Regions from separate parts of the Clostridium sp. CM039 genome, predicted to be linked through region 1. Evidence: riboswitches for the same ligand, from Rfam matches in the RefSeq annotation. Region 1 holds a riboswitch; each other region holds the start of a gene.

The links. Region 1 has a riboswitch for S-adenosylmethionine ahead of metK (methionine adenosyltransferase). Riboswitches for the same ligand answer to the same signal wherever they lie in the genome.
Region 2: another riboswitch for S-adenosylmethionine. It lies ahead of ACWJJ2_RS11135 (O-acetylhomoserine aminocarboxypropyltransferase/cysteine synthase family protein); the one in region 1 lies ahead of metK (methionine adenosyltransferase).
Region 3: another riboswitch for S-adenosylmethionine. It lies ahead of metA (homoserine O-acetyltransferase MetA); the one in region 1 lies ahead of metK (methionine adenosyltransferase).

The regions. Positions count from the first base shown of each region.
Region 1 covers NZ_CM143649.1:2,617,414-2,625,090, forward strand. Annotated here, with positions in the region: gene recD2 (SF1B family DNA helicase RecD2) at 1-1,189, opposite strand, end outside; gene metK (methionine adenosyltransferase) at 1,396-2,571, opposite strand; SAM riboswitch class I at 2,657-2,759, opposite strand; tRNA gene ACWJJ2_RS12145 (tRNA-Tyr) at 2,862-2,946, opposite strand; tRNA gene ACWJJ2_RS12150 (tRNA-Thr) at 2,952-3,026, opposite strand; tRNA gene ACWJJ2_RS12155 (tRNA-Val) at 3,059-3,134, opposite strand; tRNA gene ACWJJ2_RS12160 (tRNA-Tyr) at 3,177-3,261, opposite strand; tRNA gene ACWJJ2_RS12165 (tRNA-Thr) at 3,267-3,341, opposite strand; gene yyaC (spore protease YyaC) at 3,699-4,253, shown strand; gene mreB (rod shape-determining protein) at 4,379-5,413, opposite strand; gene spoIIID (sporulation transcriptional regulator SpoIIID) at 5,540-5,794, opposite strand; gene ACWJJ2_RS12185 (M23 family metallopeptidase) at 5,914-6,693, opposite strand; gene spoIID (stage II sporulation protein D) at 6,931-7,677, opposite strand, start outside.
Region 2 covers NZ_CM143649.1:2,344,100-2,351,776, forward strand. Annotated here, with positions in the region: gene ACWJJ2_RS11120 (undecaprenyl-diphosphate phosphatase) at 48-896, opposite strand; gene ACWJJ2_RS11125 (PadR family transcriptional regulator) at 1,100-1,429, shown strand; gene ACWJJ2_RS11130 (permease prefix domain 1-containing protein) at 1,431-2,399, shown strand; SAM riboswitch class I at 2,474-2,584, shown strand; SAM riboswitch class I at 2,718-2,829, shown strand; gene ACWJJ2_RS11135 (O-acetylhomoserine aminocarboxypropyltransferase/cysteine synthase family protein) at 2,942-4,228, shown strand; gene ACWJJ2_RS11140 (homoserine dehydrogenase) at 4,344-5,633, shown strand; gene ACWJJ2_RS11145 (zinc ribbon domain-containing protein YjdM) at 5,759-6,100, opposite strand; gene ACWJJ2_RS11150 (alpha-amylase family glycosyl hydrolase) at 6,375-7,265, opposite strand.
Region 3 covers NZ_CM143649.1:2,170,774-2,178,450, forward strand. Annotated here, with positions in the region: gene ACWJJ2_RS10200 (hypothetical protein) at 22-282, shown strand; gene ACWJJ2_RS10205 (sugar O-acetyltransferase) at 572-1,126, shown strand; gene ybaK (Cys-tRNA(Pro) deacylase) at 1,559-2,029, opposite strand; gene yjeM (glutamate/gamma-aminobutyrate family transporter YjeM) at 2,267-3,799, shown strand; gene ACWJJ2_RS10220 (MATE family efflux transporter) at 3,883-5,268, opposite strand; SAM riboswitch class I at 5,479-5,590, shown strand; gene metA (homoserine O-acetyltransferase MetA) at 5,703-6,620, shown strand; gene ACWJJ2_RS10230 (polysaccharide deacetylase family protein) at 6,687-7,550, opposite strand.

The sequences.
Region 1 (7,677 bases):
CTACTCCAAGTTCTAATAACCTATGTATGGTTTTGGCTTCGCGACCAGTAGCCTCTGTCATTCTTTTGGCAGCCCTTCCGGTGGGCGCAGCCATATAAACTTTCATTCCTGCTTCTTCAAATACCTCTATAATGCAATTAATTATAGTAGTTTTGCCAGTACCTGGACCTCCCGTTATTATTTCAATACTATTTTCTGCAGCACCACAAATAGCAGTCTTTTGAGACGTTGCAAATTTTATGTTTTTTTCTTCTTCGAAGTCATTAATCTTTTCTTCTATGTCTATTTCTAATTCGTCATACTTTTCTATAGATAAGGTTATAATTTTTTTAGTAATAGCTAATTCACAGTAATAGAACGGCATAGTGAAAACACAGTCTTCTTCATCAATATTTTCGACTTTCAATTTTCCCTGCAATACATTATCATAAACATTTTTTTCAATTTCTTCAGCCGTAACCCCAAGAATATTTTTAGATTCTTTGTATAATTTGTTTAAGGGCATATAAGTATTTCCCATAGCGCAAAATTCATTTACCACATAATTAATTCCACTTTGTATTCTGAAAGGCGACTCTTTGTCAATGCCTAAACTTTGTGCTATCTTATCTGCAATTTTAAATCCTACTCCAGAAATGGTTTCAGTTAACACATAAGGATTATCCTGTACTACCTTTATAGAGTCTCCTCCATATTTTTTATAAATTTTCACACATTGGTTAGGTGTTACTCCATATGTTTGAAGAAATATCATTATATTTTTAACTTCTCGTTGCTTAGAATATGATTCAAAAATTAATTGAATCTTTTTTTGTCCTACACCATCAATCTCTTTTAATCTTTCAATTTCATTATCTAATATATTCATGGTGTTTTCACCAAAGTGCTGTACAATTTTTTTAGCAGTTATTGGTCCAATTCCTTGAATAACTCCTGAAGCTAAATATTTTTCTATACCTTCAAGTGAACTAGGTATTATTTCCTCACATTGTATTATTCTAAATTGCTTGCCAAATTGAGGATGAGTAACCCACTCCCCCGTTAATTTCAGGTTCTGCCCTTCACTTATATATGGCACAATGCCTACCACAGTTATCTGCTTTTTATTATCATTCAAATGAGCAATTATATATCCATTTTCTTCATTATGAAATACTACATCTTCGATTATCCCTTGTATTTCCGGCATAAAATCTCTCCTATTTATAAATTCATATAATAACATTAATAATAATATTATTAGCAATAATATTATTATTAATGTTATTATATCATATGTATTTTACATCTCTTATGTTCAGTATACCCCTATCTTAGGTTTTATCAAAATACTACTTAATAATCACATGCACTAAAAAGGGATAACAATTAATAATTGTTATCCCTTTTTTTATATTATACGTACTTTTTTATTTCATCAACCTTGTTTAGTTTTTCCCATGAAAGATCTAAATCAATTCTTCCAAAATGTCCATAGGCAGCTACTTGTTTATAAACAGGTCTTCTTAGTTCTAATTCTCTTATAATTACAGCTGGCCTTAAATCAAATACTTTTTCAACTATTTGAACTATTTTATCATCGTCAATTTTTCCTGTTCCGAAAGTTTCGACCTCTATAGATACCGGTTTAGCTACACCTATAGCATAAGCTAACTGAATTTCCAATTTATCTGAAACTCCTGCAGCAACTAAATTTTTAGCAACCCATCTTGCAGCATATGCAGCGGATCTATCAACTTTTGTTGCATCCTTTCCTGAGAATGCTCCACCTCCATGTCTTCCATATCCACCATAAGTATCTACTATTATTTTTCTTCCTGTTAAACCAGAGTCTCCTTGCGGTCCTCCAATTACAAATCTGCCTGTAGGATTTATATAATATTTAGTATTTTCATCTAATAATCCACTTGGAACTACAGGTTTTATTACATGCTCTTTTAAATCATTTTCAATTTGATCATGAGTTGCTTCTTCTGCATGTTGAGTTGAAATAACAATAGTATCTATTCTTACTGGCTTATTATCTTCATACTCTACAGTAACTTGAGTCTTTCCGTCCGGTCTTAAGTAATCTAATGTGCCATTTTTTCTTACTTCGCTTAACTTTCTTGCTAATCTGTGAGCCATAGCAATTGGTAGTGGCATGTATTCTGGTGTCTCATTAGTTGCAAATCCAAACATCATGCCTTGATCACCAGCACCTATTGCGTCAACCTTATCAATCTCGCCTGCTTTAGATTCTAATGCCTCATCTACTCCCATAGCTATATCTGTTGATTGTTCATTAATAGACGTAAGTACAGCGCATGTGCTAGCATCAAACCCGTATTTTGCTCTAGTATATCCTATGCCTTCAATGGTATTCCTAACAACCTTAGGAACATCTACATAACAACTAGTTGTTATCTCTCCCATTACTAAAACCATTCCTGTAGTAACCGCTGTTTCACAAGCAACCCTAGCATAAGGATCTTGCTCTAAAATAGCATCAAGTACAGCATCTGAAATTTGGTCACAAATTTTGTCTGGATGTCCTTCTGTAACGGATTCTGATGTAAATAATCTTTTCATTATAATTCTCCCTTCTATTCTCTAAAATTTCCCTATAAAAAAATAAAACCTCTTCCAAATATAAGAAGAGGTGATTTAATCATCTCCCTTATCTTGCAGATTATAACTGCAGGAATTGGCACCATGGTGCATTGCACCGGTTGCCGGGTTTCATAGGGCCTTTTTCCCTCCACCTCTCTTGATAAGAGTTATCAATTATTAACTTTTAATTATAATACCATATGCATTCTATGGTGTCAACAGAATCTAAACCCTGTAAAAAATAAAAAAAGACATCTATAGATGTCTTTTGGTGGAGGAGGACGGATTCGAACCATCGAAACATTACGTAACAGATTTACAGTCTGCCCCCTTTGGCCACTCGGGAACTCCTCCATATGTGGAGCTGGCAATAGGAATTGAACCTACAACCTGCTGATTACAAGTCAGCTGCTCTACCGTTGAGCCATGCCAGCATGCATTTTATTCTATTTTAAAAAGATTATTATGGTGGGAACAACAGGGTTCGAACCTGTGACCCTCTGCTTGTAAGGCAGATGCTCTCCCAGCTGAGCTATGCTCCCATAATTTATTGTAAACCATAATTTATTGTAAACCATTATAAATGGTGGAGGAGGACGGATTCGAACCATCGAAACATTACGTAACAGATTTACAGTCTGCCCCCTTTGGCCACTCGGGAACTCCTCCACTTATGGAGCTGGCAATAGGAATTGAACCTACAACCTGCTGATTACAAGTCAGCTGCTCTACCGTTGAGCCATGCCAGCATATTATGTTTTATCATTTTGCCGTTTTACCGTTTTACCGTGTCGACAAGAATTATTATACAACTTTAATTAATTAATTTCAAGTCTATTATCCTTTAATAAACGACTTCTTCTCTCCATAACTATACTATTCGCATATTTGCTTAATATTAAGCATTGATACAACTTACTATTTGCACAAATAATTTATTATATTTTTTATTTGGTTTTCCTTCATATAGTTAATATACTTATATATCATTTTTTAATTAATCATTTTTTTATTCTTTATTATAATAATACACGGGATTTATTCATATAAATTATTCATAGGAAACTAATAATTTTTCCCCAGCGCAATACAAGGAGGTATATTTCTTGAGTAAAGCTAAAACCCATTATAAAGATCCTTTAGCATACTATACACTTTCTAATTTTCTAAAAGACTATATTGACAAAAATACTTTAGTTGTTTGCATAGGTACCGATAGATGTATAGGCGATTGTCTAGGTCCTTTAGTTGGTACACTTTTAAAAAATAGTTCCTTTCCATTACCTGTATATGGCACTATAGATAATCCAATTCATGCCTTAAACATAGATAGTAAATTATCTAAAATAAATGCATTGCACCCAAATTGTACTATAATAGGTGTAGATGCTTGTTTAGGAGACATTTCAAATATTGGAGAACTCCAAGCTAGAAATTATCCAATTCATCCTGGCAAAGGTGTAGGGAAAACCCTTCCTAAGGTAGGCACTCTTTCATTAATAGGTATAGTAGATTCAAGTGATGATAGTGAATTATTTACAAATAGAAACATAAGATTGAGCTTGGTAATGGATATTGCTAATGTTTTAAGCAGATCCCTCTTGCATTCATACTATTTGCACTCCCTTACCAATGAAGAAAATAATTTGAGCCCTGTTTAACATGCTTTAATTAGTTTTAAATAATTATCCACAATTTAAACTTACAAATCTTATATAATATAAAAATAAGCAATGCAATTAAACTAATAATTGTATTGCTTATTTTTATAGCTTGCTTATACTTTTTATTCTGTTAAGCATAATTCTCTTCCATTGAATGAATTATCTAACTTATCCATATAATCCAATACTTTACCTGTTCCGAGTGCTACGCATGAAATCGGATCCTCCGCTAGATATACCGGAACTTTAGTAACCTCTTGTATGAGCTTACCTAAGCCTTTTAACAATGCACCTCCACCAGTCATAACTATACCTTTATCAGCTATATCTGCTGAAAGCTCAGGTGGTGTTTTTTCTAATACGGAATGTGCACATCCTGCTATTAAATATACCGCCTCTTTTAAAGCTTCTCTCATTTCTTCTGATGATACTTCTAAATTCTTAGGAAGACCTGTAATTAAATCTCTCCCTCTTATCTCCATGCTTGTCTTTTCTTCTTGTTTATAAGCACAACCTATGTTGATTTTTAAATCCTCTGCAGTCCTCTCACCAATCATTAATTTATGTTTTTTTCTGATATATTTTATAATCTCTTCATCAAACTTATCACCAGCTACTTTAACTGATTCACGTACAACCATGCCTCCTAAAGAAATAACTGCAATATCAGTCGTGCCTCCACCAATGTCAATAACCATATTACCACTTGCTCTAGTAATATCGAGTCCCGCTCCGATTGCCGCTGCTAGTGGTTCTTCTATAAGTTGAACTTTCTTAGCTCCGGCATTTCTACCTGCATCTTCTACCGCTCTTCTTTCTACTTCCGTTGCTTCGCAAGGTACACATATTACAACTTTTGGAGAAGATAGCCTTCTTTTCCCACAAGCCTTCTTGATAAAATGATTTAACATTTTTTCAGTTATGTCATAATCCGAAATAACACCGTCCCTCATAGGGCGTATTGCCACAATATTGCCTGGTGTCCTTCCTATCATTTGCCTAGCTTCTTCTCCTACTGCCAATACCTTATTATTATTTCTATCTATGGCAACAACAGAAGGTTCTTTTAATATAACACCTTTTCCTTTAATATATACAAGCACTGTAGATGTACCCAAATCTATTCCCATATCTGTACCCATTCTAAAAAAAAACATTTCAAAACCACTCCTGCTCTTTAGTATATTCAATATTTAAATTACACTAAACTCTATTCTATAAAGCTATAAGAAAACCCTCTTTTAATTTTAAAATTTTTTTATAGTTTTTAGCTTCGAATGTTTTTATCCTTGTGCTTCTTTATATTTCAATTTAGTTGCTCTTCCGCCTCTTATATGCCGCTCAGCTTTATTTATATCCAAAATTGTTTTTGCATCGCTGGCAATTTGAGGATTTATTGTGGGTAATCTTTCCGTCATATCCTTGTGTATAGTACTCTTGCTAACGCCAAACACTTTGGCAGTTCTTCTTATTGTAGATTTTGACTCGATAATGTACTTAGCAACTTCTAGTACTCGATCTTCAATATAGTCTTTCAAGTGTTGCCTCCTTAACCCTTATATATTTATAAATATGCATTATCTTGCTTTTAAATTCCATTCCAATTAGTCATCTTCTAATATATTTTTAAAAAATGGCTAATTGAGATGGTTATTGGTTATTTCTTAGTTTCTGCAGGTTGATATTTCTCATATTTTACATATTTAGCAGGATCAACATTCTTATTACTCTGCAGAACTTCAAAGTGTAAGTGAGATCCATATTCTTCCTTAAATGAATTTAAACTAGTGTTTCCCACTGTACCAATTTGCTGTTTTTTAGTTACTTTATCGCCTTTTTTTACTAATATTTTTTCATCTAGATTAGTACTGTTAGTAATAAATCCATTTTGATGATCTATCTTAACCATCTTACCTTTTTGGCCATTAACGTCAGTACCAACTTCTTTAACTATTCCATCCATAACCGCTACAACTGGCTCCCCTATTTTTGCTTGAATGTCAATACCTAAATTTGTCCTATAGCTTCCATCAGTCTTCCACACTACTGAATCAATATCTTTTGAATATGCCCTTGCGAGTAATCCATTTGCTACGGGATTTTCAAATTTAGCATTAACTGATTTAGATACTGCTGATGCCGCTTTTCCTGTTGTAACCTTTTTGATATCTGGTACCGCTTTAAGCGCTTCAGCCTTAGCTTTCTTTTCTTCTTTTACTTGAAGAGCACCCTCATATTCTTTTTGTTGCGCTTTTATAACATCTCCTGCATTTGCTTGTTGTTTTTGTAATGCTTCTTGCTTGCTTGAAAGCTTCTTATTATTATTTGCTGTTATAGACGCCACTGAAGCTACTATACATAAACAAACAAATAAAATTACATAGAATCCTTCCTTCTTAAAAAAATTTAATGTCTTATTGTTTTCATTCTTATTCATACAAACACCTCCATTTGTATTTTTGTCCATATTTTATTAAAACATACATATTTCCTAAAATTTATTTAAGTTAATCTACATTTTAATAATATTTATATTTTATAGTTTAAAACATATTTTAAATTTTAAATTATTCACCCTTAGTTTTACTTAAATCATCTTCAAGTTTATTTTTATAAAAAGCAAAGCTGATTATCCATTTTTTATATAGGATAACCAGCTTATGTGTATTTTTTTTCATTTGGATATAACAGTCCCTTGATAATAATGAGTTAATATTTCAATATAGGTTTTCCCATCTTTCGCCATCGCATCCGCACCCCATTGACTCATCCCTACACCATGACCATATCCGCTGCAATCTATTTCTATATTGCTTAAATTAAACTTCATTTCAAAATTCGATGATTTTAAACCGAGCATTGTTCTAAACTTACTGCCTGTCATGGTTATATTCCCTACCTTAATACTCTTAACACTCCCTGCCTCAGTCCTATCAATTACTGTTATTTGTTTCTTAACATTAGTTGATGTTACCTTAGCATTATTATAGTTTTTATTTATAATTCGACTTAGATCTTTATACTTTAAAATTTTACTACTCTTAAAGCTTCCTGCTCTTTCTTCGCCTGGACTTTCTACACTCCTTAAATAAGGTATGCTATCGCTAAATACCTCTTCGGAATTTTCCGTTTTCCCACTGCTAGTTGCAAAATAATAAGGTTCCATTACTAAGTTGTTGTTATATGTTAAAACTTGTCCTAATGTTCCTTTAACCGCCATTTTAATCTTATTCCAATTTTTTTCACCAGAAGTTCCCCATTCTTTTATACGCTCTTCTTTAGTCCTATAAACTTGACAGTGGACTGTATCGCATAAATCAGCTCCATTACCATTTTTACATGGGGTTCCACCCATTTCTGTGACATGAGCTAAAGCATAAGTCCTAGCCGCCACTGCTTGAGATTTTAAAGCTTCTATTCC
Region 2 (7,677 bases), 270 kb from region 1:
TACTATTTATATAAGAAAAAATACCTCTTGCTATTTATTCTCTATGATTATGCTAAAATAATAACCTTAGTTAATACTAATATTCCAAGTAAAATACCTACTACTACTCTATATATTGCAAAGACTTTCATTGGCTTCTTTTTCAAATAATCCACAAATTTTTTCATAACTATCAAAGATACTATGAAGGCTACAACAAATCCTACTATTAATGAAATCCATAATGTTTTCGTCATTACAGAATAATCAAATTCAAATAAATCTTTTCCTGTTGCCCCTATCATAGCTGGAATCGCTATGAAAAATGAAAATTCTGCTGCTATTGGTGTTGATAATCCTGCAATCCATCCGCCCATAATTGTAGAAGCACTTCTTGACATTCCTGGCCACATTGCAAGCAGTTGTAATAAACCGATCTTAAATGATTGTATAGGCGTTATGCTATCTATACTTTCTACTTTATGATCCCTGTTTCTAACTCTCTTCTCGATTATTAGTAACAATAATCCACCAACTATGAATCCTACTATAACAGCCTCTGGTGTAAACAATAGTTTTATTTTATCGTATAATACTACTCCTGCAATTCCCATTGGAATAGATGCCGTAATAACATTTATCCCAAATCTGAATCCTTTCTTTCCCTCTTTTCCTTTAGTAAATATAAACTTAAAAAATTCTATTATACTTTCGCTAATCTTCTCCCAATACAAAACAACAACTGCCATTATTGCTCCAAGTTGGATTACAACTTCAAACATCTTTACAAACTCTCCCTCAAACCCAATTGCCCATCCAATCAATATCATATGTCCTGTAGACGATACTGGGATAAATTCAGTTACCCCTTCTACTATTGCTATTATAATTGCTTTTAATAAAAATATTATGTCCATAACTCACCATTCCTTCCAATCTAATTATTACTGTATATAGTTTATCATAATAATCTATAAGGTACCATCTTCAAAACTTACAGTAATATTACATCTATGCAAATTTCAGAAAATACTTTACCTGTCGTAGTAATTGTGTTATCCTTGAATTACTACGACAGACAAAGTACTACAGATGCAGTAAAAGCAAAGGAGGATATAATTTGATAAGCAGCGATGTAATTCGAGGATATAATGATACGATTATTCTTTTTATGCTTCAAGATGGCGAATCCTACGGGTATGAAATATCAAAAAACATCAGAAAATTATCAGAGGAGAAGTATGTTATGAAAGAGACCACACTCTATTCAGCATTCAACCGTCTTGAGAAGAATGGATATATCGAATCTTTCTATAAAGACGAAACCTTTGGTAAAAGACGCACATATTATAAAATCACCCCCGTAGGTTTAACCTACTATAAAGAAAAATGTGAAGAATGGAGCTTAACAAAAGAAGTTATTAATAAATTTATTAAGGAGAGGGATTAGAATGGAAACTATAAAAAATTATTTAGATAATATGTTTAAAGTCCTACCAAGAACAAATCAGACGGTCAAATTAAAAAATGATTTATTATGGAATATGGAAGAAAAATATAACGAGAATAAGAATGATGGAAAATCAGAAAATGAGGCCATTGGTATTGTAATTTCAGAATTTGGCAATATTGACGAATTAATTGATGAACTTGGCATCGAACATATGAAAAAGGGTGCGATACTTAAAACCATTACACAAGAAGAGGCCGATAACTTTATGACTACAAAAAAAGAATCTGGCTTATTGATGGGTATAGGTGTTTTTTTATGTATTGTAGCAACAGCTATATTAATATTAATTACCACTCTCATAGATGGTGGCATTATCTGTAAAGGAATTTCAAAAGATTTCAGCGATATGTTTGGCATTATTGCACTATTCTTACTGTGTGTACCTGCTGTAGCTTTATTCATTTATTCCGGTATGAAGCTAGAAAAATACAAGTATCTAAAAAGCGGTTTTGATTTACCTCTTCATGTAAAAGTAATTGTAAATCAAAAAAATAATGCTTTTGCATCAACCCATATGATATCTGTAATAACAGGTGTGTGCATATGTGTCATATCACCAGTTGCACTTTTTGTATCATCTGCTTTTGGCGACAATGCATCTAGCTACGGAGTAGTTGTTTTACTTGTGATGATTGCTATTGCCGTTTTCCTCTTTATATATTTTGGAAATATTAAGCAGAGTTTTAGTATTCTTTTACAGATTGGTGACTTTTCAAAAGAAAAAACTGAAGATAATAAACTTATTGGTGCAGTTGCTGCTATCGTATGGCCATTAGCAATCTGTATCTTCCTTGTCAGTGGATTAGTTTTTAATCTATGGCACATTAATTGGATTATATTCCCTATCGTTGGCATTTTATTTGGTATGTTCAGTGCAGCATATAGTATTATAAAAGGGCATAATTAAAATAATTTTATCTTTAAAAAAAGTATTGACAATTGTTTTTATGAGTAATATACTAAATACTAATAACTGAATACAACTTATCCAGAGTGGCAGAGGAACTGGTCCGATGAAGCCCGACAACCAGCATTCTTATTCGAATGTAGTGGTGTCAATTCCTGCAGATTGTAAAATCTGAAAGATAAGGATGTTAGCAAATTTTATGATACAATTTTATTGTTTATTAAAGTTAACTATTGCTACTTTCCTTATAGGAAAGTAGCTTTTTTTCTTTCCCAAAAATCTAAATAAATAATGTACTAAATACTAACAACTAAATATAACTTATCCAGAGCGGCAGAGGGACTGGCCCGATGATGCCCGACAACCAGCATTTTTAAAAGAAGTGCAATGGTGTCAATTCCATCAGATTGTAAAATCTGAAAGATAAGGACGATAGCAAATTTTATGATACAATTTTATTGTTTATTAAAGTTAATCATGCTGCTTTCCTTATAGGAGAGCAGCTTTTTTTTAGAAAAATAATTATAAAAGGAGAAATTAATATGAGTGAGCGAAAATTAAGTTTTGAAACATTACAGGTACATGCAGGGCAGGTTCCAGACCCTACTACAGGCTCGAGAGCAGTCCCAATTTATCAAACATCATCTTTTGTTTTTAAAAATGCAGATCATGCAGCAAATTTATTTCAATTAAAAGAAGAAGGAAATATATATTCAAGAATAATGAACCCAACTACAGACGTTTTTGAAAAAAGAGTAGCCGCTCTCGAAGGCGGAGTAGCAGGACTTGCTACAGCTTCAGGAATAGCTGCAACATTCTATGCAATACTTAATGTAGCAAATTCAGGCGATGAAATAGTAGCTGCAAGCACTCTATATGGTGGTACTTATGAACTATTTAATGTTACTCTTAGAAAACTTGGAATTAACGTAACATTTGTTGATCCAGATGATCCTGAAAATTTTAGAAAAGCTATCTCGAATAAAACAAAAGCACTTTATGCTGAAACAATGGGAAACCCAAAAATAAATGTTCTAGATATAGAGGCAGTAGCGGATATTGCTCATGAAAATAAAATACCCCTTATTATTGACAATACCTTTGCAACTCCCTTCCTTTGCCGTCCAATTGAGTATGGTGCAGATGTAATTATTCATTCAGCAACAAAGTTCATTGGAGGACATGGAACTACTATTGGTGGAATTATAGTTGATGCTGGTAAATTTGATTGGGCAGCTAGCGGTAAATTCCCTGATTTTACAACTCCGGATAAAAGCTATAATGGAATAGTATATGCTAATTTAGGTGCTCCAGCATTTGCTTTAAAAGCTAGAGTTCAACTTTTAAGAAACACCGGTGCGACGCTTAGCCCTCAAAGTGCATTTTTATTTCTTCAAGGTTTGGAATCATTATCGTTAAGAGTTGAGAGACATGTAACAAACGCTAGGAAAGTTGTTGAATTTTTGAGTAAGCATCCAAATGTTTCATGGGTAAATTATCCTGAACTTGACGGGAGCAGATACAAAGATTTAGCTAAAAAATACCTACCAAAAGGAGCAGGATCAATATTCACTTTTGGAATAAAAGGTGGCCTTGAAGCTGGAAAAAAATTTATTAATAATGTAGAATTATTTTCGCTGCTTGCAAATGTTGCAGATGCAAAATCTCTAGTAATTCACCCCTCAAGTACAACTCATGCAGAGCTTAACGCAGAGGAGCAAAAATCTGCTGGAGTTACTTCAGATTTGATAAGACTTTCAATTGGCGTTGAGGGTATCGATGACATTATATACGATTTGACGCAAGCTCTAGAAAAATCAGTTCAATAAAAAGTCAATAATTCTTTGGCAGCTGGTTTCAAAATAAGGTCTTGTTCCTAACTATATTCCTCCATCACCTTAGATGACGGAGGAATAACTTTAAAGTTTAGAAAGGAAAACTATTATGAAAAAGGTAAAAATAGCGATTTTAGGTTTTGGAAATGTTGGGACGGGTGTATGGAAAATACTTCACGAAAATAGAAAAGAAATAATGAAACGTTCAAATTATGAAATAGAAGTTGCTAAAATACTTGTAAAAGATATAAATAAAAAAAGAGATATCAAAGCACCTAATGGCCTATTAACAGATAACATTGATGATATTATAAATGATGAAAGTATAAAAATTGTGGTTGAACTTATTGGTGGATGCGATAAATCTAAAGAGTATATGATACGCGCAATGAAATCTAAAAAACATATTGTAACTGCTAATAAATTAGTTATCGCGAACTGGGGCGAAGAGTTATTTAAAACAGCGGAGAAAGAAAACGTATTGTTTTATTATGAAGCAAGTGTGGCTGGTGGAATTCCAATAATACGCGAGATTAATGAGAGCCTTACAGCCAATAGGATTGATCAGATAATTGGAATTATAAATGGAACAACTAATTACATATTAAGCAAAATGACAATGGATGGGATTAGCTTTGATGAAGCACTAAAGGAGGCGCAAGAAAAGGGTTATGCTGAAGCAGACCCAACCTCTGATGTTGATGGCTTTGACGCTGTATATAAGCTTGCAATAATGTCTTCTCTAGCATTTGGAACTAAGGTAGATCATGATTGTATTTATAGAGAAGGAATAAGAAGTATTAGTGACATAGATATAGAATATGCTAAAAAACTTGGTTATTCAATAAAACTTTTAGCAATAGCTAAAGAAGTAAATAACAAATTAGAGCTAAGAGTACATCCAACCCTAATACCTTCGAGCCACCCAATGGCAAATGTAGCCGATGCATTTAATGCTATTATGATAAAAGGAAATGCAGTTGGAGAGTTAATGCTATATGGAAAAGGCGCTGGAGCTTTTCCAACTGGAAGTGCAGTTGTAGGTGATATAATATCCATATTAAGAAATAATGTAAATCCTTATGACTTATTAGACCTAAGTGACAAGACTGATTTTAAAGAAGTGAAAAAATCAGAAGAAAATGAATCAGAATTCTATATTAGACTTAATGTTAAAGATACAGTAGAAGTTTTAGGAGATACAGCGAAAATATTTGGGAAAAACAATGTCAGCATTATGTCCGTTACTGGAGATGTAAGGCACGATGATCATGGACCACTAGGATTTATTACACATAAAAGTTCAGAAAAAAACATAAGAATTTCATTAGAAAAAATAAAAGAACTAGAAAACGTCAACAAAATAGAAAGTATAATAAGGATGGAATCATTTTATTAAACTTATTCTCCTTTTAGTATTTATATATAAAAACACCCCATCAGATGAATTTTACAACTTTTTTAGTTATAATCATTCAATGGGGTGAAGTTCACTATTTCGGTTCTATTACATTAAACCTTGATTTATACCTTTTTAACAAATTCAGATTTTAATTCCATAGCTCCAAACCCATCAATTTTGCAATCAATATTATGATCTCCATCAACCAAACGTATATTTTTTACTTTTGTACCTTTTTTTATGGCTAATGGACTTCCTTTTACTTTAAGGTCTTTGATTATTGTTACAGAATCACCATCGTTTAATACATTTCCATTTGCATCTTTGATAATCCTTTTCTCTTCACTACTTTCTGTTTCTAATTCTAAAGTCCATTCATGAGCACATTCAGGGCAAACAAAAATACTTCTATCTTCGTAAGTGTATTCTGAATTACATTTTGGGCAATTTGGCAAATCAGCCATAATTTCATTTCCTCCATTCGTTATTGTTAACTCTAATATATAAGAATTATTGTCAATTTTCTTTTTACAACTTCATAAGAATAGAAATTACAAAGTTAAAATTCACAAAAAAAAATATATGGAGTTCCTTATATGCTTATATACTATCATAGTCTCCTCATATTGACAAACCTTCCTCCGCCCTCTCCTTAAAGTCCCTTTTTTCTATTAATCATTTTTTACATACAAGTTTTTTAAAAGCAAGTCTAATTTCAAAAATAACCATAGCAGTCATTTATCTTGCCAAATTAATATTTTTAATATTTTCCATTTTCCATAAATCTGAATATGCCCTAATATAAAATAATACATTACTTTCTTTATGATTTTTTAATAGTAAACCCCATTTTGATGTTATCACATTATCATCCATGCTTTTAGTAAATCCCCAGCTTTCCTCGGTGTCATGGGACATTACATAAATAACCATCTTGCTCTGGTCAGTTGCATCACCATCAGTTAACACATTGATAAAAGGTGTATACTTGTTTAATAGTTCTTTACTGGATTCAATACATTCAGCATAGTTGAACATATCTTTAAATTCACCAAATACCCTTGTCCAAAAGTAACTTCCTTCACTTTCTAATGCAAAATGCTTACCCATGTCGATTCTGAACCCACCCACTCCACAATTCTTTAGTTCTTTTAAAAAATTTATATAAATTTTTTGTAATTCTACATCATTGTAATTGAGCATTGGTAATCCAAAAGCACCATTAACAATTGCATTTCTATTGCCATAATCCACTGTATTTTTTGCGTTAGTCCAAAATTTGGGGTTATCTAGTAGGTTTTGATCTACGGTTTGACTTGGTATTAGCTTTCCACTCTCATCACCCGCTAAATGTCGTAACACTACGTCAACGATGATTTTAATTCCTATTTTATTAGCTTTATAACATAATTCTGTTAAATCCTCCTTTGTTCCACTTCTATTACCTATTTTAAATGATAGCGGTTGATAGTATGTCCACCATTCATCTCCTTTTTTGCAAGGTTGCACGGGAGTAACCTGTATGGATGTATAGCCACACTCTTTTACTTTATCTAAAATTCTAGTTATATCTGAGATTTTCCATTGAAAACAGTGCAATATTATTTCTCTCATATTATGTCCTTTCATTAATCATTTATTTTATAATGTATTTAAACATTTACTTACTTCCAACCATTTAACCCATTTTCAGCTTAAATCATCACCTTCGTAATTATCATCTCGATCAAGCTGCAACATTAATTAAATTATTACTATTACAATCAGATAATTTTTACAGGAAATAAATTCAACATAATGTAGTTCCTATAGATAATGATGTACTTAATTAACATTAAATATACATAGAATAATTTTTCAAAAAATATCCCCTTCTGATAAGGAATACGATATTTTAAGACTTGAATAGCCTAGCCATTAACAAATTCCCTTTAGCGATAGTTTATACAGACAATTTTTTAGAAATACAAATAGTGTTACTGTTATACAATTTAGGTGGAATGAAGTTTCGAGAGAAGATTTCTTCGACTTATGGAAATGC
Region 3 (7,677 bases), 450 kb from region 1:
AACTTTTATAAGGAGATTTTTATGAAAAATTATTCAATGGACTGTAAAAACATGAAAGAAATGAATCCTACGATGCCTATGAATCAAATGAATCCTATGATGTCAATGATGCCTATGAATCAAATGAATCCTATGATGTCAATGATGCCTATGAATCAGACACCAATGGATCCTATGATGCAGAACTGTATGATGCATATGATGCATATGATGTGTATGATGTGTATGATGCATATGCACCATATGATGCCTATGCCGGACAAAGACAATGTAAAAAAATAATTTTCTACTTAGATTCGAGCAAAATCATATGATTAGGCTAAGTCACATAAATAATCTAAGTGACTTAGTTTTTTGTTCTTCCATGCTTATTTTGCCATAATTTCCTTTCCAAATTCTTGTGAAACGCGCCCCTTATTCTCGCTGTATATCATATACTTTAAAGACATATCACATGGTTCCATTTCTAATCACTTTACTTTCTATATTAAGCTTTATTGGCTCTTTAATTCTACTGTTTATTCTACTATGCTATACTCATACTAACTAAGTATAATAAGGAGTGTATAAAATGAATGAACAACAAAAGATGCTAAATGGTGAAATATATAATGCCTATGATAAAGATTTAGTACTCTTAAGAAATAAAGCTAGGCATCTTACAAAACTATATAATAATACAGATCCCGAGGAAACAATCGAGCGAATAAATATTATTAAAAAACTACTTGGAGAAATAGGCGGGAATTTTGAAATAGAACCTCCCTTTCATTGTGATTATGGCACTAATATTGAAATTGGAGAAAATTTCTATGCGAATTTTAATTTTTTGGTTTTAGATGATGGACTTGTAAAAATTGGACATGATGTATTGTGTGCTCCTAATGTAAGCATATTTACTGCAACTCATTTAATTGATCCCAAATTAAGGCCCAAAAATGCTGATTATACAAAAGCTGTAACTATAGGTAATAATGTATGGATTGGTGGTGGCTCTATAATAAATCCCGGTGTAACTATTGGGGATAATAGCGTAATAGGTTCTGGTAGCGTGGTTACAAAAAATATTCCAGCTAATGTTATCGCTGTTGGAAATCCTTGTAGAATAATAAAAAATATTGATTAATTAATAAAAGTACCTAATATAGTACTAACAACTGTTGTATCAACATTTCATCTTTAAATTGAAATCCGATAATGAAATAAATTACAAGTAATATTAAAAATGCTCGATATTCAAAAAACTACTGAAATATATATTTCAGTAGTTCACTATCTGGCTTTTGCCAATTTTTTTATTCACATTCTTTTGTAACCTAAGTTCAACTTCTTCTTATCTAAACCGTAATTGCATATATTTTACACCCAATTGTGCAAACACTTCCACTTATAGTAGTTACTCCCACTTATAGAAGTGTGAGACTTTCCTTCTGAAATGTCGTTAAAAGTTTTTAGAAACGTAATTTATCATTAACATCCCCTATTTTAAAATTGCTAATACACCACCCTATGATAATTTATTATCCCGATTGGATAATCCCTCAGAATAATTGTTAGATTACTTTACTAAAAAAGCAAACTCACCCTCCACATTATCCTTTAATAAATTTGCGTTGATTTCTACTTGAACTCCTATTTTTCCGGCACTTACAATTATGGTATCTATTTCGAGAGCACTTTTATCAATAAATGTTTTATACTGTTTCTTCATACCTATAGGGGAACACCCCCCTCTAACATATCCTGTAACCTTTTGAAGATCCTTTAAATCTAACATTTCTATTCTTTTCTCGTTAGTTACTTTAGCTACTTTCTTAAAGTCTATTTCTTCTCTAACTGGAATTAATATAATATAAATATTTTTAGAAATTCCATGTGTCACTAAAGTTTTATAGACATACTTTTCATCTCTACCTATCTTATTTGCCACAGACACTCCATCTATTTTATCATCTTTGATATCATAAGTTATAACATTGTATTCTACATTCCCTTTATCTAAAATTCGCATAGCATTTGTTTTTATCATCATCTTCCCCTTTATTTAAATGGATTTACAATAAAAAGTTAGTTTCAAAGCTTCCTTTATTATATCCTCTTTTCTTACCTTATGCACTATTTACCTAATCACCATAGTATATATTGGACTTTCTTCCAATTATTAACTATAAATGCCCCTTTGCTATTGAATTTTTTACCAGTTGCTATATAATGATATTAACAAAGTAAATTAACTTAGATCGTCTACATTAAAGGGGGAAAAAACATGTCGGAAAAAGTAAAAAGTACTAAACATTTAACATTAGTATCATTAGTTTTAATGATTTTTACTTCGGTTTATGGATTTAACAACATTCCCAGATCATTCTATAAAATGGGTTATGCTGCCATTCCTTGGTACATACTGTCTGGAATAACATTTTTTATTCCTTTTGCTTTCATGCTATCTGAGTTTGGTGCAGCTTTCAAGGATGAAAAAGGTGGAATCTACTCATGGATGGAAAAATCAGTGGGGGCTAAATTTGCGTTTATGGCAACGTTCATGTGGTATGCATCTTATGTAATTTGGATGGTTAACGTTGCCTCAGGAGTTTGGGTTCCAATATCAAATGCAATATTTGGAAAAGACACAACACAGACTTGGGCCTTATTTGGATTAACCGGCCCTAAAACTTTAGGAATACTTGGAATGCTTTGGATAATATTTGTTACATTTATATCAACTAAGGGATTAGATAAAATTAAAAAGGTAACATCACTAGGTGGCACTGCAGTTGCATTGTTAAACGTAGTATTATTAGTCGGATCTCTACTAGTCCTTATAGGAAATCATGGCCAGTTAGCTCAGCCAATAACTGGACTTAGTTCATTCATATCCTCGCCAGATCCTGCTTATTCTGGAAATATGATTTCATCATTTGCTTTCGTAGTATTTGCTATATTTGCTTATGGTGGTATTGAAGTTGTTGGAGGACTAGTTGACGAAACAGAAAATGCTGAAAAAAACTTCCCTAAGGGTGTTGTTATTTCAGCAATTATTATCTCAGTTGGATACGCACTTGGACTATTCCTTGTTGGTATATTTACTAACTGGTCAACTGTTATGACTGGAAATGGCGTTCACTTAGGTAATGTTGGTTATGTAGTAATGAGTAACCTAGGGTATTCTCTTGGTAGTGCATTCGGTGCAAGCGAAGCAACATGTTTAGCTTTGGCGCATGGAGTAGCTAGATTCGTTGGGCTTTCAATGTTCTTAGCTTTAGCCGGTGCATTCTTTACATTAATGTTTTCTCCATTAAAGCAATTAATTGAAGGTACTCCAGCTAAATTATGGCCTGGGAAAATGGCAGAAATGAAAAATGGAATGCCTCAAAGGGCTATGTGGATTCAAGCTACAATAGTTTGTGTTATTATTGCTCTTGTATCCTTTGGTGGAGAGAATATGTCAGGTTTTTTCGTTGTGTTAGTAGCTATGACTAATGTAGCTATGACTCTTCCATACATGTTTATAGCTTTTGCTTTTACACCATTTAAGAAAAACAAAGATATTATTAAGCCTTTTGAAATATTCAAAACTGAAAGAAGTGCACTAATATGGACAATAGTTGTTATGTTCACTGTTGGATTTGCAAACTTCTTCTCAATAATACAACCAGCACTGGAAGGAAAATTGATCATAACGCTTCAGAGTATAGGTGGCCCAGTATTCTTTGGGGCTGTTGCCTGGTTTATGTATAGCCACTATGAAAAGAAATATTTAAATAAAAATATACCCTTTGTAAATAAAAATTTTAAATAAGTCTATGCTGAATCAAAAAGATGATTTCTGTGTTGTGCACAGAAATCATTTTTTTACTTTTCACATTATATTATATAATTTTCTCAATAAATAATTTTATTATTATTCCATTTACCTGATTTAATGTAGATTATACACATTACAAGTGATGCGAATGTTGCAAGAGGAGAAGCAAATCCAATTTCATATAGAGTCATACCTACTATTTTACTTAAAACAAAAGATAACGGTATACGAATGATAAATGTAGCAATTAAACTGTGAATCATTGGAAATAACGAATTACCACAACCACTAAAAAACGAGTTCATACAAAATACAAAGCATACCAAAATGCAATCGATGCTGTATGATTTAATATATAATGCAGCTGTTTCTATGACCGCTGTATCCCTAGAAAACAATGCTGTAAGCGATGTTGGATTCCATTGTGCATATGCATAACATATTATTCCTAATATTAATGAGCATCCCGTGCCTATATACAAACATTGTTTTGCTCTTTCCTTCTTTCCTGCCCCCATATTCTGAGCTGTCATTGCTGCAATTGCTGAAGCAAATGCAATCGTTGGAAGCATTGTAAATACAATTATTTTTTCGACAACACCTACAGATGCAGAAGCAGTAAGTCCCATTACATTAATAACTGCTGTGATTATTATAAAAGAAATATTAATTAAACCATCCTGTAATGCTATTGGTAATCCTAGCTTAAATACCTTCTTTGCTTTTCCTGCTTCAATCCTAATATGACTACGATGAAACTCAAAGTTAAAACCTATCTTTTTTATATACAGCACCCCAATTATGAAGCTTATAGCTTGAGCAGCTATAGTAGCAATTGCAGCTCCTGGAGCCCCCATATGGAACCCACCCACTAATATTAAATCTACCATAATATTAGTTACGCAAGCTACCGCAATAAAGAATAATGGTGCTTTTGAATTGCCTAGCCCTCGCAGAATACCACTCAACGCATTGTACCCTATAATAAATGGAATACCACAAGAACAGATAAAAATATATTGTTTTGTGTATTTAAATGCCTCTGTTGGCGTATTCATTAAATTTGTAATAGTACCTGTCATTACCACCATAATTACAGTCAACACAGCTGCTATTATACCAAATGTACAAATGATAGTTCCAACTGACTCTGCAATATCTTTATATTTTTTTGCACCCAAATAGTTGCCAATTAAAATAGTACCTCCAGTTGTTAATCCAAGGATAACGCTTGTGATTGTCTGCATAATCTGGCTTCCTGTTGCCACAGCAGAAACTTGCGCCGAATTATCAAACTGTCCAACAACCAACAAATCAGCTGCACCATAGAGTGCTTGCAACAAGCTTGCTAATAGAAACGGAAATGCAAATTTTAAAAGCGTTGGGATAACCTTACCCTCTGTTAAAGTGTTCTCTTGTTTCATAATAACCTTTCCTTCTGTTAAAATGTTCTGTTGTGTCATAATATGTGCCTCCTAAAATAAAAAAATGCTGGATAAGGCAGTTGGCTTTATCCAACCATCTTATCCAGCATATAATTATCTATATACCCTCCGATGAACAGTAGCAATCGTAACACATATGTTCAATATTGTCAAAAATAAAACAAAGACATTTTTACCTATTGACAATTGCTTTTACGAGTAATATACTAAGCAATAACAACTGAATACAACTTATCCAGAGCGGCAGAGGGACTGGCCCGATGATGCCCGACAACCAGCATTCTTAAGTGGAGTGCAATGGTGTCAATTCCATCAGATTATAAAATCTGAAAGATAAGGACGATAGCAAATTTTATAATACAATTTTATTGTTTATTAAAGTTAATCATGCTGCTTTCCTTATAGGAAAGCAGCTTTTTTTTATAAGATGCCTAATTACAAGGAGGATGCAAATGCCAATAAAAATACCTGACAATCTTCCAGCGTTTAAAACTTTAAATAAAGAGAACATTTTTACTATTACAGAAGACTGCGCATTTCACCAAGATATTCGGCCTTTAAAAATTGTGATTTTAAACCTTATGCCAACAAAAATCGATACTGAAACACAAATTTTAAGACTTCTTGGAAACTCTCCACTACAGATTGATATAGTTCTTCTTCACCCTGCAAGCCATGCATGTAAAAATATATCGCAGGAACATTTAATTAAATTTTATAACACTTTTGAAGAAATAAAGAACTCTAGATTTGATGGAATGATAATAACTGGCGCACCAATTGAAAGTATTCCCTTTGAAGAAGTGGATTACTGGGAGGAACTTAAAAAAATTATGGAATGGAGTATTCACAATGTATACTCTACCTTGCATATTTGTTGGGGTGCTCAAGCAGGGCTTCATTATCATTACGGAGTGCAAAAACATAAACTTGATAGTAAAGTATTTGGAGTGTTTAAACATAAAATAACAAAGCAAAACGTTAAACTTTTGAGTGGATTTGACGATGAATTTTATGTTCCACATTCAAGACATACTGAAATAAGAAAAGTTGATATTGATAAGATAGATGAGCTTGAAATTTTATCAGAATCTGAGGAATCAGGCATTTACATTGTATCAGCAAAAAAGGGAAGACAAATTTTTATAACCGGGCATTCAGAGTATGATCCATTAACATTAAAAAATGAATATGACAGGGATATAGCAAACGGCTTAAATATAAATGTCCCCAAAAATTATTATCCAAAAGACGATCCATTAAAAATACCTATCGTAAAATGGAGAGGTCACTCAAGTTTGCTTTTTTTAAACTGGTTAAATTATTATGTTTATCAGGAGACACCTTACAATTTGGTGTACCTAGAATAATACATATAAAAGTTGGGCCCCTAGTAACTTAGGGACCCAACTCTAAATATTGAACTTTATTAAAATTTAATCTGTATTAGAAATACGTTTCTTAAATTCTTCCATGTCATGGAATGAACTTATATATACCCTATGTAAGGAAAGTATACCATCCTCTTTGGAAGACCATCTGCCGTCAGTACTAAAAGCCATTGTATACCCTGCTTCTCGTACAGCCTCAATTGAAGTTTTGCTGTATCCACCATAAGGGTAGGAAAAGAATTTTATTTGTTTATTTAATATTTTTTCCAAATCTTTTTTAGATTTAACTAAAGTTTCTAGTTGCTTATCCTTAGGCATCTCTTTTAAATTTTCATGCTTTACGGTATGACTCCCTATTTCCACTCCATATTTTTCCATTTCCACAAGCTGTTTCGAAGTCATATAGTTAGGACTTTTATCAATACTACCAGTAATAACAAAAATTGTTGCTTTAAAATTATACTTTTTCAAAACAGGGAACATATCCGTATAATTATCTTCATAACCATCATCAAAAGTAAGAACTATGGATTTTTCAGGTATTGGTATATCCTTAATAAGATATTCATATAAATTTGTAAGTGTAATAGTATAATAACCATTATCTTTTAAATATTTTAGTTGCTCCTCAAATCTTTTAACAGGAAGACGAATAGGATTATCTTTTTCGTAGTCAATTGAATGGTACATTAAAACTGGAACACTCTTTCCTGAAGCCTTCATAACAGCAGTCTTGTCAAAAGCGGGTATCGAAGAGGTTTGAGCGGGTTCAGCCGGTTTAATGGGTTCAACTGCAGTTGCTGGTTTAACTGGGGCAGTTTTTTTTATTGTAGCAGTCTTCGATCTTGAACACCCCGAAAGAGACATTAAAATAACGAGTGTAAATATTAAAATTATTTTTTTTCTCATAATAACCTCCTTGTATGTATTTTTTCGGAAACACATATTATTTTTTAATCTTCATCATCTAATACAAAACCCCTTAATAATAAATTCCCTGAGTATTTTGTAACCCTAATGCTAAATTGATCACCTT